Prochlorococcus marinus XMU1404: one gene and its partner. Each later gene encodes a partner of the first gene's protein in a complex. Links are inferred from orthologs where the notes say so. Each region holds a gene or a part of one and is shown in the gene's direction. Other genes may lie near its edges.

What was found.
Region 2: the proteins of rpsG (region 1) and tig are in contact, whole or in part, in a crystal structure (PDB 3GTY), measured with the Thermotoga maritima proteins. The link is inferred for Prochlorococcus marinus XMU1404 from one-to-one orthologs. Residues at the interface, in WP_004081843.1 of Thermotoga maritima: Lys34, Lys52, Lys55, Glu59, Arg62, Gln63, Glu66, Asn67, Lys69, Val71, Arg95, Ala109, Lys110, Lys111, Gly112, Arg113, Pro114, Glu117, Glu121, Ile124, Ala125, Tyr127, Asn128, Asn129, Thr130, Gly131, Lys135, Asp139, Arg142, Met143; in WP_004081061.1 of Thermotoga maritima: Glu122, Val124, Val129, Leu130, Tyr133, Glu188, Gly259, Ile262, Tyr263, Glu266, Ser270, Glu273, Gln274, Glu277, Arg308, Gln311, Ile312, Ser315, Tyr316, Glu325, Arg329, Arg336, Leu363, Phe366, Trp367, Arg373, Leu377, Arg381, Leu384, Glu387.

The regions. Positions count from the first base shown.
Region 1 is NZ_JAAORE010000003.1:369,665-381,822, reverse strand. What follows is about bases 1-2,909. They hold rpsG (30S ribosomal protein S7), read left to right. Parts: upstream 1-1,174; coding sequence 1,175-1,645; downstream 1,646-2,909. Other genes in these bases: fusA (elongation factor G), read left to right, coding at 1,744-2,909; rpsL (30S ribosomal protein S12), read left to right, coding at 775-1,149; gltB (glutamate synthase large subunit), read right to left, coding at 1-585. Also shown: more of fusA, read left to right, coding at 2,910-3,819; tuf (elongation factor Tu), read left to right, coding at 3,865-5,064; rpsJ (30S ribosomal protein S10), read left to right, coding at 5,167-5,487; HA144_RS08380 (LON peptidase substrate-binding domain-containing protein), read left to right, coding at 5,543-6,199; HA144_RS08375 (methyltransferase domain-containing protein), read left to right, coding at 6,200-7,135; pheA (prephenate dehydratase), read right to left, coding at 7,137-7,982; HA144_RS08365 (DUF1997 domain-containing protein), read left to right, coding at 8,033-8,551; HA144_RS08360 (ribonuclease HII), read right to left, coding at 8,537-9,154; HA144_RS08355 (Rne/Rng family ribonuclease), read right to left, coding at 9,111-10,934; HA144_RS08350 (LL-diaminopimelate aminotransferase), read left to right, coding at 11,231-12,158.
Region 2 is NZ_JAAORE010000003.1:515,095-522,043, forward strand. Bases 1-2,834 are described here. They hold tig (trigger factor), read left to right. Parts: upstream 1-626; coding sequence 627-2,042; downstream 2,043-2,834. Other genes in these bases: HA144_RS09155 (aspartate-semialdehyde dehydrogenase), read right to left, coding at 1-504; clpP (ATP-dependent Clp endopeptidase proteolytic subunit ClpP), read left to right, coding at 2,108-2,752. Outside these bases: ATP-dependent protease ATP-binding subunit ClpX, read left to right, coding at 2,856-4,223; HA144_RS09175 (DNA polymerase III subunit gamma/tau), read left to right, coding at 4,283-6,046; HA144_RS09180 (glycosyltransferase family 2 protein), read right to left, coding at 6,049-6,949. UniProt on the Bacillus subtilis protein: Involved in protein export. Acts as a chaperone by maintaining the newly synthesized protein in an open conformation. Functions as a peptidyl-prolyl cis-trans isomerase.

The DNA.
Region 1 (12,158 bases):
AAATTCACAATCCCCAACATGGTTTTTAAAATTTTCTCTTATTTTTTTTTCAATTCTTTTCCTTAATTGGAATAAAAGCCTCTCAATATCTTGATGATCTTTTTTATCTACATATAAAATCCACTGACAGATAAATGGAGCATTTGCCTTAGCTAAAGGACCTAAGGTTTCATTATTTACAGGCACTGTTCTCCAAATTGTATTGCTGACTCTTAATTTTTCTGCTTCCTGATCACATATTGATTTACATTCTTCAATTTTATCTTTTTTATTAGGCATAAAAACCATACCTAAACCTCTATTAAAGTTTTCTTTCTTTTTTAGATTCAATTCTTCTTCTAGGTATTGCCATGGTATTGAACATAAAATGCCTGCTCCATCTCCTGAGTCACTATCTCCACCACAACCTCCTCTATGCTCCATGCAATTAAGTCCCTTCAGTGATTGTTTAAGGATCCAGTTGCTTTCTATACCTTTAACATTTGCTATGAAACCAACTCCACACGCATCTTTTTCCCCAATTATTCCATTTGGGGAATAACTATCATGATATGGCTCGTCGATTCTTTTGATACTCTCTCTCATAGATTATTTAATTCTATTTAGTTATTTATTTTCATTATAAAAATAAATATCAAAATAAAACTAAAGATAATGAATATTTACCAAAGAATTTTAATTTCACAAATTTTTAAAAAAATATGGTTAAAAACTTTTAGTTGGTGCTCGTAAAAGGTTATGATAGGTGAATCTTTATCTATCTAAATATTTTAGATGCCCACAATATCACAATTAATAGGCTCAGAAAGAAAACGTCTGACTAGAAAAACAAAATCTCCAGCCTTAAAAGCTTGCCCTGAGAGAAGAGGGGTATGTACAAGAGTTTATACATCAACACCCAAAAAACCTAATTCAGCTCTAAGAAAAGTTGCGAGGGTAAGATTAACTTCTGGTTTCGAAGTTACGGCTTATATCCCTGGAATTGGTCATAATTTGCAAGAACACTCTGTAGTTCTTTTAAGGGGTGGTAGAGTCAAAGATTTACCTGGAGTTAGATATCATATAATAAGAGGAACTTTAGATACTGCTGGAGTCAAAGATAGACGTCAATCCAGATCTAAGTACGGAGCAAAAGCCCCAAAAGATTAATTTGTAAACATCACTTTTAAAAAACATGTCACGTCGCAATGCAGCAGTAAAAAGACCAGTTCTTCCAGACCCTCAATTTAATAGCCGTCTAGCCTCAATGATGATTTCTAGGTTGATGAAACATGGTAAAAAATCAACTGCACAAAAGATTTTGTCAGATGCTTTTTCATTAATAAGCGAAAGAACTGGTGGTAACCCTGTGGAATTATTTGAAACAGCTGTCAAAAATGCTACTCCTCTTGTAGAGGTTAGGGCTAGAAGAGTCGGAGGAGCTACATATCAAGTACCGATGGAAGTTCGTCAAGAAAGAGGCACAGCAATGGCATTAAGATGGCTTGTTACGTTCTCTCGTGCAAGAAATGGTAAAAGTATGTCTCAAAAACTAGCTGGTGAATTGATGGATGCAGCAAATGAAACTGGAAGTTCAGTCAAAAAAAGAGAAGATACTCATAAAATGGCTGAAGCGAATAAAGCTTTTGCACATTACAGATATTAATTTCGTCAAAAAGGTACTTAAGTAGTTTATTATTATAAAAGTTTACTTTCAGTGTGAACTATAACTAACAAAAATTTTTTTTATTTGGAGTTTTAAAATTGGCACGCGACTTTCCCCTAGAACGAGTAAGAAACATAGGTATAGCCGCTCATATTGACGCAGGGAAGACAACAACTACCGAAAGAATTTTGTTCTATTCAGGTGTTGTTCACAAGATAGGTGAAGTTCATGATGGCGCTGCCGTAACAGATTGGATGGATCAAGAAAGAGAAAGAGGAATAACTATCACCGCAGCAGCAATATCAACAAGTTGGCAAGATCACAGAATTAATATTATAGATACTCCAGGACACGTTGATTTTACTATTGAAGTTGAAAGATCAATGCGAGTCTTAGATGGAGTAATTGCTGTTTTTTGTGCGGTAGGGGGAGTTCAACCTCAATCTGAAACTGTATGGCGCCAAGCAGATAGATATTCTGTTCCAAGGATGGTTTTTGTAAATAAAATGGACAGAACTGGAGCGGATTTCTTAAAAGTTAATAAGCAAATTAAAGATAGGCTTAAGGCAAATGCCCTTCCTATTCAGTTGCCTATTGGAGCCGAAGGAGATCTGACAGGCATTATTGATTTAGTTGCTAATAAAGCTTATCTTTACAAAAACGATTTAGGTACAGATATTGAAGAAGGATCGATCCCATCTGATATGGAGGGGCAAGTTGCTGAGTGGAGAAATAAGTTGATGGAAAGTGTTGCAGAAAATGATGAAGAATTAATAGAAATATTTCTTGAAACAGGAGAGTTATCTGAGGAGCAACTAAAAAAAGGAATAAGGGAAGGAGTTTTAAAACATGGGTTGGTTCCTGTGTTGTGTGGGTCAGCTTTCAAGAACAAAGGTGTACAACTAGTACTGGACGCAGTTGTTGATTACTTGCCTGCTCCTGTTGACGTGAAACCAATACAAGGTGTTCTCCCTAGTGGTAAAGAAGATGTTAGACCTTCAGATGATAATGCCCCTTTCAGTGCGTTGGCTTTTAAAGTGATGTCTGATCCTTATGGAAAATTAACATTTGTAAGAATGTATTCAGGTGTTCTTTCAAAGGGAAGTTATGTTATGAATTCTACTAAAGATGCTAAGGAGAGAATTTCTAGATTAGTAATTCTAAAAGCTGATGAAAGAGAAGAAGTTGATGAATTGAGAGCTGGAGATTTAGGCGCTGTGTTAGGTCTTAAAAATACAACTACTGGAGATACTTTATGTAATACAGAAGACCCTATAGTTTTAGAGACATTGTTTATCCCAGAACCAGTTATCTCTGTTGCTGTTGAGCCAAAAACCAAAGGAGATATGGAAAAATTATCAAAAGCTTTAACTGCTTTATCTGAAGAGGATCCAACCTTTAGAGTAAGTACTGATCCAGAGACTAATCAAACTGTGATTGCCGGTATGGGTGAGTTACATCTAGAGATTCTTGTTGACAGAATGTTAAGGGAATTCAAGGTTGAAGCAAATATTGGAGCTCCTCAGGTCTCTTATAGAGAGACTATTAGATCTAGTTCTAAAGGTGAAGGTAAATACGCTAGACAAACTGGAGGAAAAGGTCAATATGGTCACGTAATAATTGAGATGGAACCTGCTGAAGTTGGCAAAGGTTTTGAATTTGTTAACAAAATTGTTGGTGGAGCGGTCCCAAAAGAGTACATTGGTCCTGCTTCTAACGGTATGAAAGAAACCTGCGAATCTGGCGTTCTTGCCGGTTATCCACTCATTGATGTAAAAGTAACACTAGTCGATGGTTCATTCCACGATGTAGACTCATCTGAAATGGCCTTTAAAATTGCAGGTTCCATGGCTTTTAAAGATGGGGTTAAAAAATGCAATCCCGTTCTTTTAGAGCCTATGATGAAAGTTGAGGTCGAAAGTCCTGACGACTTTCTTGGATCTGTAATTGGTGATCTCTCTTCTAGAAGAGGTCAAGTAGAAGGACAATCTGTTGATGATGGATTGTCTAAGGTACAGGCCAAAGTGCCTCTAGCCGAAATGTTCGGTTATGCCACACAACTCCGATCAATGACTCAAGGTCGGGGTATATTTTCAATGGAGTTCGCAAATTATGAGGAAGTTCCTCGTAATGTTGCTGAAGCTATCATTTCCAAGAATCAGGGCAACTCCTGATCTCTAAACTAAAACACTCTTAAACCCTCGATTCTTTAATTCAAAATGGCTCGCGAGAAGTTCGAAAGAAACAAACCACATGTCAACATAGGTACTATCGGCCATGTTGATCATGGGAAAACAACACTTACTGCTGCTATTACAAACGTATTAGCAAAAAAAGGTCAAGCTCAGGCTCAAGACTATGGAGACATTGACGGTGCTCCAGAAGAAAGAGAGCGCGGTATTACTATTAATACAGCTCATGTCGAATATGAAACTGAAGGTAGACACTATGCTCATGTAGATTGTCCTGGACATGCTGATTATGTGAAAAACATGATCACAGGAGCTGCTCAAATGGACGGAGCTATCCTAGTTTGTGCAGCCACCGATGGCCCTATGGCGCAGACCAAAGAGCATATTCTTCTAGCTAAACAGGTTGGGGTTCCTGCTCTTGTAGTAGCTCTGAACAAATGCGACATGGTCGATGACGAAGAAATCATCGAACTTGTTGAGATGGAAATAAGAGAACTATTAGATAGTTATGACTTCCCTGGAGATGATATTCCTATTGTTCAAGTTTCAGGTTTAAAAGCTCTTGAAGGAGATTCTACTTGGGAATCAAAAATTGAAGAACTAATGAAAGCAGTAGACGCTAGCATTCCCGAACCAGAAAGAGAAGTTGATAAACCATTCTTGATGGCAGTTGAAGATGTTTTCTCAATTACTGGTAGAGGAACTGTAGCTACTGGTAGAATTGAGAGAGGAAAAGTTAAGGTTGGAGAAGAAGTTGAAATTGTTGGAATAAGAGATACAAGATTAACAACTGTTACTGGAGTTGAGATGTTCCGAAAACTTCTTGATGAAGGAATGGCTGGCGATAACGTTGGTTTACTGCTTCGTGGTGTTCAGAAAGAAGATATTGAAAGAGGAATGGTACTGGTTAAAAAAGGATCTATTACTCCTCATACACAATTTGAAGGAGAAGTTTATGTCCTCAAAAAAGAAGAGGGCGGCAGACATACTCCTTTCTTCGCAGGTTATAGACCGCAGTTTTATATCAGAACAACTGATGTGACAGGTCAAATTACAGCATTTACCTCTGATGATGGATCTAATGTGGAAATGGTTATGCCTGGAGATAGAATCAAGATGACTGGAGAATTAATTTGCCCAGTAGCTATCGAACAAGGTATGAGATTCGCAATCCGCGAAGGTGGACGTACTATTGGTGCAGGAGTTGTTTCTAAAATTCTTAAATAATATTTTTGAATTTTAAGAATTTAACCTCGATCATCTAATATACTTAAATTAATTAGGGTCATTGCTAATCATTGGCCCTAAATTATAAATTAATTTGGAATTATGACTGCAGCAATTGCACAACAAAAAATTAGAATAAGATTAAAAGCATTTGATAGAAGAATGCTAGATTTGTCTTGCGATAAAATAATTCAGACTGCTGATACCACTTCTGCTTCAGCAATAGGTCCAATACCTTTGCCTACAAAAAGAAAAATTTATTGTGTCCTTAGGTCACCACATGTTGATAAAGATTCTAGAGAGCATTTTGAAACAAGAACTCATCGAAGAATAATCGATATTTATAGTCCCTCAGCAAAGACAATTGATGCATTAATGAAGTTGGATCTCCCTAGTGGAGTAGATATAGAAGTTAAACTTTAAAATATCCCGAAAACAACTTAAATTGATTAATATGTAAAATATAAATGAGGTATTAATGGGAGAGCTCTCAGTAAGGGAATTACCTTTGTTTCCTTTGCCAGATGTAGTACTATTCCCACAAGAAATATTACCTTTACATATTTTCGAATCGAGATATAGGATCATGCTTCAGTCTGTTCTTGAAACAGACTCGATGTTTGGGGTTATAAAGTGGGATACAACATCTAAAACTATGGCTAAAGTTGGATGCTGTGCCCAAATAATAAAACATCAAACTTCTGAAGATGGTAGAAGTAATCTTATCACTATGGGACAACAAAGATTTCAAATTTTAGAAATCATTCGTTCAACCCCTTTTTATTCAGCAATGGTAACTTGGATAAGTGATGATCATGTTGAAAATCTTCAAAAACTCGATTCTCAAAAAGATTTAGTTAAAGAGGCACTTAGTGACGTAATTAATCTTACAAGCAAATTGACCAATACAAAGAAGAATCTGCCCGATAAATTACCAAATAATCCTATGGAATTATCATTTTGGATAGGGGCTCATTTGGGAGGACCTGTTGCTGAGGAGCAGCAAAGACTCCTTGAGGAAAGAGATACATACACTCGTTTGCAAAGAGAATATGAAATGCTTGATCATACAAGGAAGCAACTTGCTGCCAGAACAGCCCTAAAAGAAAGTTTTCCTGATATAAAAGAAAATTAAATGCTTGAATTTCTATTGCCTCTTTCTTTTCTGATTTTTTGCATATTAATATTATCTGTCGTTTGGAGAGTAAATGCGAGAAAATATATTTCTTCTGGTACAGTTGCATCTGCATATGATGCTTGGACACAGGATAAATTACTTGAGAGATTGTGGGGAGAGCATATACACTTAGGGTTTTATGCATCAGGGGGGGGTGATGTTGATTTTAGAGAGGCTAAAATCCAGTTTGTTCATAAATTAGTTAAATGGAGTGGCTTAGATAAATTGCCAAAAGGATCCAGAATACTCGATGTAGGTTGTGGAATAGGAGGAAGTTCTAGGATTCTTGCAAAATATTATGGTTTTAATGTTACTGGAATTACAATTAGTCCTGCTCAAGTGAAAAGAGCAAGAGAACTCACTCCTTCAGGGATTAATTGCAACTTCCAAGTTATGGATGCTTTAGATTTGAAATTTGAAGATGGTTCATTTGATGCGGTTTGGAGTGTTGAGGCTGGAGCACACATGAATAATAAAACTAAGTTTGCAGATGAAATGTTGAGAACTTTGAGGCCTGGAGGGTATTTGGCATTGGCTGATTGGAACTCAAGGGATCTCAGAGCATACCCCCCAACTTTTTTTGAAAAGTTGGTGCTTAATCAATTACTTGAACAATGGGTACATCCTAATTTTATTAGCATTAACGAGTTCAGTAATATTCTTAGAACTAATAAATATAGTTCAGGTAAAGTGATTTCCGGAAATTGGAATACCTATACAAACCCTTCATGGTACGATTCCATCATTGAAGGTTTTCGAAGACCTCTAGTAATTTTGTCTCTTGGCCCATTAGCGATACTAAAATCCATAAGAGAGATCCCGACTATACTTCTTATGAATTGGGCATTTAGAAAAGGTTTAATGGAGTTTGGAGTTTATAAATGTAGAGGATAAATCAATTTAGTTCAATATTTTCTGAAAAATAATTGCCAAAATCTACAAAATTTTTGCAAAGTGGTTGAAGATCATTTTTTAATTCAATAAAACGTCCAATATTGTTTTCTTTATTTAATTCTAAATCAACATAAATGATATATTCTCCTAACTCTCTTTTTGAAGGTCTTGATTCAATCTTACTCATATTAAATCCATAATCTGCAATATATTTTATAGATTCAAGTAAAGCACCAGGTTTATTTGAGATTAATGAGAAAGCAAAACTCGCAATATTTGCTGAATTAAGATTAATCTCTTTGCTTAGTAAGACAAATCTAGTGCAATTTCCTGGAACATCATTAATAGGAAAGGCTAATTCCTTAAGACCTTCAATTTCAATTAATGATTTTGAACCAATTGCTGCTCTAAATTTACTCCCTTTCACCATACTAACTGCTTCCGAGGTTGACTTTGTTGGAAGAGGGATAGCATTGGGAAGATTGTCAGATAACCATTCTGAACATTGAGCTAATGCTTGAGGATGAGATAATACTTCAGATATGATTGAAAGTTCACCATCACTAATTAATGCATGTTTGATGGGTAACACAATCGCTTTGTTAATATATATATCAGGAAATTTCCATAGGGCATCAAGAGTAGCTGTAACTCCGCCTTCTACAGAATTTTCAATGGGTACTACAGCAGCATCACAATTGTTGTAGGCTATCGATTTAATAACCGAATGTAACCCATTACATGGTACAAATATAGGTGTCTGAAAATTGGCAAGCTTTGATAATATGTGAGCTGCTTTTTCTGCGTATGTCCCTTTAGGACCTAAATATGCAACTTGTTTGCGCATGATTAATAGTAAGAAAAAAAGAGATCAAATAAGCATTGGAGGAAATAAAAATGATGCTGTCTTTTGATGCTAAGCAGAAATTAAAGCTTTCTGTAACACGAAATAAAGAATATCTCTCTAAGTATCTTAAGGAAGAAGAAAGAGTCGTTGGAGCAATGCTGGACTCCAAAAAATTAGTCCCTGAAGGAGAGGGTAGATATAAGTATACAGTAACAAGTTTTAAGGTTTTTCAATTAGATATTAACCCTGTTGTTTCAATCGCGGTAGAGAATAAAGATGGAATTTTAAGAATGAGCGCTCTTGAGAGCAGATTGGATGGTTTAGGAATGATAGATGACTTTAATCTTGTTTTGAAAGCTAATTTGGAAGCAACTGATCTTGGATTAGAAGGAGAGGCGCTGTTAGGGGTATCTGTGAGCCAACCCCCTCTTTTGAAGTTAGTACCAAAGAAAATTTTGGAATCTACTGGCCATTCGGTTTTAAATGGAATTTTGTTGGGTATCAAGTCGAGAGTTCAACAGCAATTAGTTAAAGATTTTTTAGATTGGTGTAAGTTAAATAAGATTTGATTTTTGTAAAAAACTTTTCCTATGAAGATTAGTTATTCCATTTTCTTTGATAATTGAAAGATGCTCCTTCGTCCCATAACCTTTATTTTTAAATAAAAGGTATCCTGAGTATTTCTTTCCTAACCTTTCCATTAGATTATCCCGAGAGACTTTTGCAACTATACTTGCTGAAGCTATGGCGGTAAATTTGGAATCTCCCGATACTATATTTCTTTGCATTCCTTCCCAGGGCCTTAATAATAATGGCCCGTCAATTATTATTTCAGCTGGTTTCTTTTTTAGTTTTTTTAAAGCTCTAATCATTGAAAGTTCTGTAGCTGCTCTGATGCCAAGATGATCTATTTCTCTGGCAGAAGATTGCCCAATTCCATAATCTGAAGAAAGTAATAAAATTTTCGGTAAAAGTGATTGTCTTTTTTTTTGAGTTAATTTTTTACTATCTATTACACCTAATTTTTTTAGGATAGATTTATTTTTTTTAGTTAAAACTACAACTGCCGAAAAAACTGGACCAAAAACTGCTCCCTTGCCAACTTCATCTATTCCAGTTTCGGATACTTTATTCAATAATTGCAGAGGATCTTCTTCTTTTTTTTCTTGCATTGTTAATCTCATCTGTAAGTTCAATTTCGTTCTTCTTTTCTGATAATATAATTTCTTTATTCTTATTAGTTTTTGTTGTTGATGAATCTTTTGAATTAGGATTTGCTTCAAAATGAATTTCAATATCTTCTGAGTCTTTAGATTTTGAGATTTTTTTTACTTTTTTTGATGTTGTTTTTTTGTTATTCGAAGTTCTTTCTCTTTCATTACTACTGTCCTTTAAATTTACAAAATTATTGCTATTGAGATATTCTTTCCCTAACTTTATTAGTGGATTTATACCTAATTGACTGAAAACAATTTTTTCATCATCAGTAAGATCAACTGTTATTATTTTTTTTTCTTTTGAATTTAATGTACTTGAATCATCATTTTCATTTTCTCTTTTATTAGAAGAATCATCCTTACTAAGGTTCTTAGAATTAAGTAATCCCTTCTCAATTGTTTTTTCATATTTATCATTTGATTGGGAAGTTTCTATATCTAGGGTTTTTATAATGTTTGATTGTTTAGTTTTTTCTTCAAAGTTTTTAATTTTTTGATTAGAAACTTCAAAATTCAATAGATTCTCTATATGGCCTGTGCCATTGCATGCAGAACATTTTTTTCCGAATAATTCATATATATTTTGGCCTTGTCTTTTTCTTGTTAACTCAACTAAACCTAATTCAGTCAGCTGAGCTATCTGAGGCCTAGCTGAATCATCTTTTATTGCTGAAGTAAAATGCTCAAGTAATTGGAATTGATCTCTTCTAGATTCCATATCAATAAAGTCTACTACTATAACTCCACCAATATTTCTTAATTTCATTTGTCTTGAGATCTCTACTGCTGCTTCGCAATTAGTCCACAAAACTGTTTGTCGGGAGTTGGCAGATCTTGTAAATGATCCAGAATTAACATCAATTACTGTAAGAGCTTCAGTTGGCTCAATTATTATATATCCGCCTGAAGGAAGTTCCACTCTAGTTTCAAGAGCTTTCTGAATAGTTTTTTTTATTTCGTACTTTTCTAGAATATGTTGGTTTAAATCGTTATCGTGAAATTCAATATCCACATTAGATTCACATTTAATTAAAAAATCTTTTGCTCTTTTAACTGAAAATTCACTATCGATAATTATACTTTTAGTTGATAACTTAACATGATCCCTCAAAATCTTAAGAGAGAAATCATCATCTCTTTTTATTAATTTTGGTGGATTAGAGGACTCTGAAACTTTTAAAATCTCTTCCCATTGTTGAATTAAATTTTCTAAATCTTCAATGAGTAGTTCCTCTTTTATCTTTTCTGCTTCTGTTCTAAATAGTAAACCTGTGCTTGGTGGTTTTATTAATACCCCAAGAGCCTTTAAACGATTTCTTTCAGTTTCTGTATTTATTTTTCTGGAAATATTCACTCCTTGACCATGTGGCTGTAATATCAAATATTTCCCGGGTATTGAAATACTTCCTGAAAGTCTAGGACCTTTAGATCCTGTAGGTTCTTTTATTACTTGTACTAGAACTTTTTGTTTTGGTTCTAGTAATTCAGTTATTCCTAAGTTTCCTTTTTTGAGCCTTAATGGGCCAAGATCTGATACATGGATGAACCCATTCTTATCACTTTCTCCAATGTTTATGAAAGCGGCATCAATGCCTGGAAGAACATTTTCAACTGAACCTAAAAAAATATCGCCAATTTGATATTGACCTTGCGCGACTATTAATTCATCAACTCGATCATCTGTGAGGAGTGCTGCAATTCGAGCCTGCTCGGCGATGACAATTTGTTGAGACATATAATTAATTCTTAAGTGGTTTGAACTATGAAAATCATCTTAATAAGTAATTAAATTTTTCTCTTGTAAAAAAGAAATTGTTTATGGCTATTATTTTTTAGTTTTTAAATTAAGATTAATAGCAATTTAATTATGCTAAGTATTAAGCTTTAGACGACTTTCAAAATATTTGAAATTGAATTCATAGCTATGATTATCTCTTGATTTAATCATAACTACAATAATATTAACATCTAATCACCACTAAAGCACGTTGATCCATTATCCTTGTATTGTTTAAATTCTTTATATCTAAAGTGGTTCAAGTAAACGAAAATTATTTAAAACTCAAAGCAGGCTATTTATTCCCTGAAATTGCTAAAAGGGTAAAGATATATTCTCAATCAAATAAGAGTGCTGAAATTATTAAGCTTGGAATAGGAGATGTTACAGAACCATTACCAAGAGCATGCATAGAAGCTATGGGTAAAGCTTTAGATGACATGGGAACAATAAACGGTTTCAGAGGTTATGGACCAGAACAAGGTTATTCTTGGCTGAGAGAAAAAATATCTGAGCATGATTTTATTTCTCGTGGCTGTCAAATTTTACCTGAAGAAATATTTGTTTCTGATGGTTCGAAATGCGATAGTAGCAATATTTTAGATATCCTTGGCAAGGATAATTCAATTGCTGTAACAGATCCTGTTTATCCTGTTTATGTAGATAGTAACGTCATGACAGGCAGAACTGGAGAAGCTTTCGAAGATGGTACTTATCAAGGGTTAACATATCTAGCAATAAATGAGGGGAACAACTTTTTGCCAAAACTACCTGAAAAAAAAGTTGATATTTTATATCTTTGCTTTCCAAATAATCCGACTGGAGCAACTATCACAAAAGAAGAATTGAAAAAGTGGGTTGACTATGCCCTTCAAAACAAATCTCTGATACTTTTTGATGCAGCTTATGAAGCATTTATACAAGATAATGATATTCCACATTCAATATATGAGATTGAGGGGGCAAAGGATTGTGCTATTGAATTTAGATCTTTTTCAAAGAATGCAGGATTCACTGGAGTCAGATGTGCTTTTACAGTAATACCTAAGGATCTCAAAGGTTTGAGTTCAACAAATGAGGAAATAGAATTATGGCCTCTATGGAATAGGCGACAATCTACAAAATTCAATGGCGTAAGTTATGTAGTTCAGAAAGGTGCAGAGGCTGTTTATTCTCCTGAAG
Region 2 (6,949 bases), 140 kb from region 1 along the record:
ACCACTTACAGATTGATAAGTTGAAACAATAACTCTTTGAATAGTCGAAAGTTTAGTTAATGGAGCCAAAACTAATGTCAACAAAATAGTAGTGCAGTTTGGATTCGCTATTACCCCATCATGATTAATTACATCACTAGCATTAACTTCAGGAACTATAAGAGGTACATTATTATCTAATCTGAAAGCACTTGAATTATCTATCAATAAAGCATTTTGTTCCATAATGGTAGACAACCATTTTTTTGAAATACTTCCACCGGCTGAAGCTAAAACTAAATCAAGATTCAGAAATTCTTCCTTAGTTGTTTTTTTTGTAACTAATTCTTCACCTTTCCAAATAATTTTTTTTCCTTCTGAACGCTCTGATGAAAGCAAGACCAATTCTGATATTGGGAAATAACGTTGTTCAAGAATGTTGAGTAATTCAGATCCCACAGCACCTGATGATCCTAAAACAGCAACTTTTAATGGCCTATTAGGCAAAAACGGAGATTTTCTCACACTTTAAAATGATTTTTATAAATAGATTGACTATTTTTTTTACTTTATCAAAAAAATAACTTTCAAGGAAATCACATAATGTGAAATAATTAAGATTCGGCTTTTAGTAATTAATAAAAAAAATGGCTAAAGAAGCATTAATAGTCAAAACAACTCCTCTTCCTCAAAGTAGAATTGCATTTGAATTAGAAATACCATCTGAGACATGCAAAACTTGTGTAAATGAGACAATCAGTTCTATCAGTCGTTCTGCTAAAATTCCGGGATTTAGACTTGGTAAAATTCCTAAACAAGTCTTAATCCAAAGAATTGGCATCACACAATTACATGCTTCTGCTCTAGAAAAAATTATTGATAAATCATGGCAAGAAGCATTAAAAATAAAATCTATAGAGCCACTAAGTGAGCCAGAATTGGTAGATGGATTTGAATCTTTACTTGCAAAGTTTAGTCCTGAAAAATCACTTAAGGTTACTCTTCAAACTGATGTTGCCCCAGAATTAAAACTAAAAAAATCGAAAGGACTAAGTGTTGAAATCTCAAAAACAAAGTTTGATCCTAAGTCAGTAGAAGAAGCGCTAGAAAAATCTAGAAATCAGTTTGCAAATATTATTCCAGTAACCAATAGAGCAGCGAAATTAGGAGATATTGCTGTAGTTAGTTTCAAAGGAAAATATAAAGATTCTGGTAAAGAGATTGATGGTGGGACAAGTGAATCAATGGATCTTGAGTTAGAAAAGAATAAAATGATTCCCGGTTTCGTTGAGGGAATCGTAAAGATGAAAATTGGTGATACTAAAACACTTAACCTTAAATTTCCTGAAGATTATTCTCATGAGGATTCAAGAGGCAAAGATGCAATCTTTGAAGTAAATCTTAAGGATCTTAAAGAAAAAGAATTACCTGAACTCAATGACGATTTTGCAAAACAGTCTGGCAACAAAGAATCATTAAAAGAGTTAAGGAAAGATATTGAAAAGCAACTAAAAGACAATTTTGAAAAAACTCAAAAAGATATCAAAATTGAAGCTTTACTAGATGCCTTGACAAAGGAATTAGTTGTAGAAATTCCAAAATCTATGATTGATATAGAGGTAAGGAATAATATTGAACAAACCGCTCAAAGATTTGCTCAACAAGGTCTTGATGTTAAATCTACGTTCACTCCGGAATTAGTTAAGTCATTAGCAGAGTCTACAAGACCTCAAGCTGAAAAAAATGTTCAAAGAAATTTAGCTCTAAAAGCATTAGCTGAAAAAGAAAACATAAAAGTAGAGAAAGATGAAATTGATTTGAAAATGAAAGATTATGAAGATGCAATCTCTCAATCTTCAAAACAAATAGATATTAAAAAATTAACAGATGTAATAAGTAACGATTTACTCAAAGAAAAATTAATAATTTGGCTTGAAGAAAATTCTGAAGTAAAAGAAAAAACTACAAAAACAACAAAAGCCACAAAAACTACGACAAAAACTACAAAAACTATTAAAACAACAAAAAAAACAAAAACCCAAAATAAAAAAGAAAAAAAATAATTTATGAAATTTCCTACTAATTAAACAAAAACCCCTTAAATTATTTATAAGACGCAAACTAATTTGTGAACTCAGAAAAAAAACATTTAATCCAAAGCTCAATAAGTTCTTACGAAAGTAATAATAAAACTATTGCCGCTGTTCCCACCGTTATAGAACAATCAGGTAGAGGAGAAAGAGCTTTTGATATTTATTCAAGACTATTGAGGGAGAGAATAATTTTTTTAGGTACTGGAATTAATGATCAAGTTTCTGACTCACTTGTTGCACAATTATTATTTCTTGAAGCTGAAGATCCCGAAAAAGACATACAAATATATATCAATTCTCCTGGAGGCTCAGTAACTGCAGGAATGGCCATATACGATACCATGCAACAAATATCCCCTGATGTAGTGACAATATGCTTTGGAGTAGCCGCAAGTATGGGTGCATTTCTGCTTTCTGGAGGAGCAAAGGGGAAAAGATTGGCTTTACCTAATTCTAGGATTATGATTCATCAGCCTCTTGGAGGTGCACAAGGTCAAGCAGTAGAGATTGAAATACAAGCTAAAGAAATACTTTTTCTCAAGAAAACATTAAATTCGCTTTTAGCAGAACATACTGGTCAACCTTTAGAAAAAATTAATGAAGATACAGAAAGAGATTACTTTTTATCTCCCTCAGAAGCAGTCGAATATGGATTAATTGATAAAGTTATCAAAAAGTGACAAGGAATACTGATTTTTTAAGAATATGATGACGAATTGATATTTATAAGCAATCCTAGTGAATAGGGATAATTAACACCTTTCACATTAAAACTTATAATCGATGGCTAAATTCGACGCCCATCTTAAATGTTCATTTTGCGGGAAATCACAAGACCAAGTAAGAAAGCTTATAGCTGGTCCTGGGGTTTATATCTGTGATGAGTGCATAGACCTTTGCAATGAAATTCTCGATGAAGAACTACTTGATAATCAAGCCAACACAAACAACTCTCCGCAAGTAAAAAAGAAATTACCAACTGAAAATCCAAAAAAATCTGTTCCTTTAGAATTAACCTCAATTCCTAAGCCACTAGAAATTAAAAGTTTTCTAGATAATCAAGTTGTTGGACAAGAATCTGCAAAAAAAATATTATCAGTAGCCGTATACAATCACTACAAGCGATTAGCTTGGAAAGTTAAAGAAGACAGTAAAAATAGCAATTCAACAGATTCACAAGCAACTAAATTACAAAAATCAAATATTTTACTCATCGGCCCTACTGGAAGTGGAAAAACATTATTGGCGCAAACTTTAGCAGAGTTTCTAGATGTTCCTTTTGCAGTAGCTGATGCAACGACTTTGACAGAAGCTGGATATGTTGGGGAGGATGTTGAAAACATACTTTTAAGACTTCTACAGAAATCAGAAATGAATGTGGAACTAGCTCAAAAAGGAATTATTTATATTGATGAAATAGATAAAATTGCAAGAAAAAGCGAGAATCCTTCAATTACTAGAGATGTCTCTGGTGAAGGGGTACAGCAAGCATTATTAAAAATGCTTGAAGGAACAATTGCTAATGTGCCACCGCAAGGCGGAAGAAAACATCCTTATCATGACTGTATCCAAATTGATACGAGTCAAATATTATTTATTTGCGGAGGAGCTTTTATAGGTTTAGAGGATATCGTTCAAAAGCGTATGGGTAAAAACTCCATAGGATTTACCACCAATTCAGATCAAAATAAAGTTGATACAAAAAAAATAGTAGACACAAGAGATTCCCTAAAAAATTTAGAATTAGATGATTTAGTGAAATATGGCCTAATTCCAGAATTTATTGGAAGAATTCCGGTTTGTGCTGTATTAGATCGTCTTACTAAAGAAACTTTAGAATCTATTTTGACTCAACCAAGAGATGCATTAGTAAAGCAATTCAAAACTTTGCTAAGTATGGATAATGTTGAGTTATCATTTGAGCCTGATTCTGTTGAAGCGATAGCAAATGAAGCATATAAAAGAAAAACAGGTGCAAGAGCATTAAGATCAATAATTGAGGAACTAATGCTAGACATAATGTATACTTTGCCTTCTGAAGAAAATATAAAAGAATTCACAATTACGAAAAAAATGGTAGATAATTTGTTCTCATCTAAAATTGTTAAACTACCTTCAGGTTCAAAAAGAATCATTAAAGAGTCTGCATAAAAATTAGAGTTTAGTTGCTTTAATTGAATGTCTAATTTTTCTACATTAATGAAAAATAAATGCCAAATATACATAAACCTTTTCATCAAAAATATAGACCAAACAAGTTAGACGAACTGGTTGGGCAAAAATTTATATCCATCACACTCAAACAAGCACTTTTAACAAAAAAAATTGCTCCTGCATATCTTTTTAATGGTCCAAGAGGCACTGGAAAAACTTCAAGCGCGAGAATATTTGCAAAGTCTTTAAACTGCCAGGCATTTGACCAACCTACGATAAATCCTTGCTGTAAATGTGACTTATGCAGACAAATTACAGATGGAAACGCTCTAGATATTATCGAGATTGATGCAGCATCAAATACAGGAGTTGAAAATATACGAGAAATTATAGAAAGAGCGAGATTTGCACCTACTCAAGCAAGATGGAAAGTATATGTTATTGATGAATGTCATATGCTTTCAACAGCAGCTTCAAATGCTTTACTAAAAACTATTGAAGAACCGCCCTCAAGAGTTGTATTTATCCTTGCGACAACAAATCCTGAGAGAGTATTAAATACGATACAAAGTAGATGCCAAAAGTTTGATTTTAGAAGAATAAGTCCTAGTGACATTTTTCAACATTTATCAGAAATAGCAGAAAAAGAATCCATTGAGTACGAAGTGCAGGCGTTAAAAATGATAGCAAAAAGATCTAATGGAGGCATGAGAGATGCACAAAGCCTCCTTGAACAACTGAATCTTTTACCTGAAGGTATAACGATTAATAATATCCAAAACCTATTAGGAGAAGTATCAGAAATTGAACTAACAAATCTTATTCGATCATTGGTTGAGAATAATCCAGCGTCATTAATTATCACATGCAACAAACTGTATGATATTGGATACGAACCCCATCAAATAATTATAGGATTACTGAATATAACGAGAGATTTACTACTGCATACTACAAATAATAAATATTCAGATCTTTATTATACATCGGATGAATTTCAAGATGAATTGGATGAAATCTCAAAAACAATAAATAAATCAAAAATAATTAATTGGCATAATAATCTGAGAAATATCGAATATCAAATAAAAACAAGTGATAATCCAAGGCTTTGGTTTGAAATACATTTAACTGGCCTTCTTGATAATCAAGAGAAAAATAGTTTTGAAAATAAGCAAGAAAGTAAAAATAATTCGACTTATGAGAAGCATGAAAGTATTAAAAACATTGCAATAAATAATAAAGAAAATATTGCTGATGAAATTGAAAAACAAAGTATCAAACAGGAGATAAGGCGCGAGGAATTGATTGTAAAAAAAGACAAAATATTAGGAAAATTTGACATTAATAGAAAAGAAAGTCTTGGAAATATTTCTGAAAATAACGAAAATGATTCCGAATCAAATAATTTAAAAGATAAATGGGAATTAATTCTTTCTAAAGTAGAGTTACCTTCAACAAGAATGTTACTTTCACAACAAGCCGAACTTGAAAGTTTTGATTCGCGGGAAATCATAATTGCATTATCTCCAAACTGGGAAAATATGATAAAAAGCAGAAAAGTTATTATCGAAAATACAGTAAAAAAGATATTTGGAGATCAAATAGTACTTAATTTTTCAACAAAACAATTAACTAAAGGTAACCCAACAAAAACTCCAGAAATAACCCAAAATGAAGAAAAGATTTTGAAACCAATAAATAAAATAGAATCAAAAACTAATTTATCAACAAACAAATCAAACGAGGAAAATTATGATGATAGTTCAAAAAATTTAGCAAATTTTTTTAATGGAGAAGTTATAGACTTTGATGAATAAATTTAGACTCCAGTATGAAGAGTTTTACGCCAAAGTATCTTTTTTGGGAAAATAGACATCTTTATTGTTACCCAGGGAATTACCAAAAACCAATGTGATAAATAAAAAACCGATACAAAAACCATAAAAAAATTGCTTTTTTGCAATACAGGTACTTCGCTTTTACAAGAAGAACCGTACCAAAAAGCAATTCCAGATAACATAAAAGCGGTGAATGAAATAGGCCAGTAAATTGGCGAATCTAATAAAGCAATACTGAGAACTAAATCAAAAATAGAAATAATTGGCAGTGCATATTGCAGGATGAAGAAGTAAGATAAATCAAATTTTTCCAAATAATCAATCTTATTAGTAAGTAATTGATCCCCATAATCAAAGAATCTTTGCAACCCCCCCTCTGCCCATCTTTGCCTTTGCGCTAATAAAGCATTTAGATTCTCAACTGCTTCCTCCATGACTGGAGGATCCCATAAGATTCCAATTCTAGATCTCGATAATAATAACCTTAAACTTAAATCTAGATCATCTGTAACTGTGTCTTCGTTAAAAGATCCACATGCCAATAATGTATCTTTCTTAATTAATTGACCATTTCCCCTTAATTCAGAAACTCCAGCAACAGATAATCTTCCATATTGAAAGATTGCGTCCATAGCCATTTCCATTGACTGACATGAAGTTAAAAAATTCTTACTTACATTTGTTACTGATTTTCTTAATTGAACTGCAGACCAATCACCCTCTTTTACAAAACTAAATAATCTTGTCAAAGAATCTTGTTTTAATTCAGCATCAGCATCCAAAACTAATAACCATTCACCATGAGTAAACTTCAAGGCATAATTTAAAGCCCCTGACTTTCCTCCTCCCGCGTTTGGAGAACGACTTACGACTTTTAGCTTT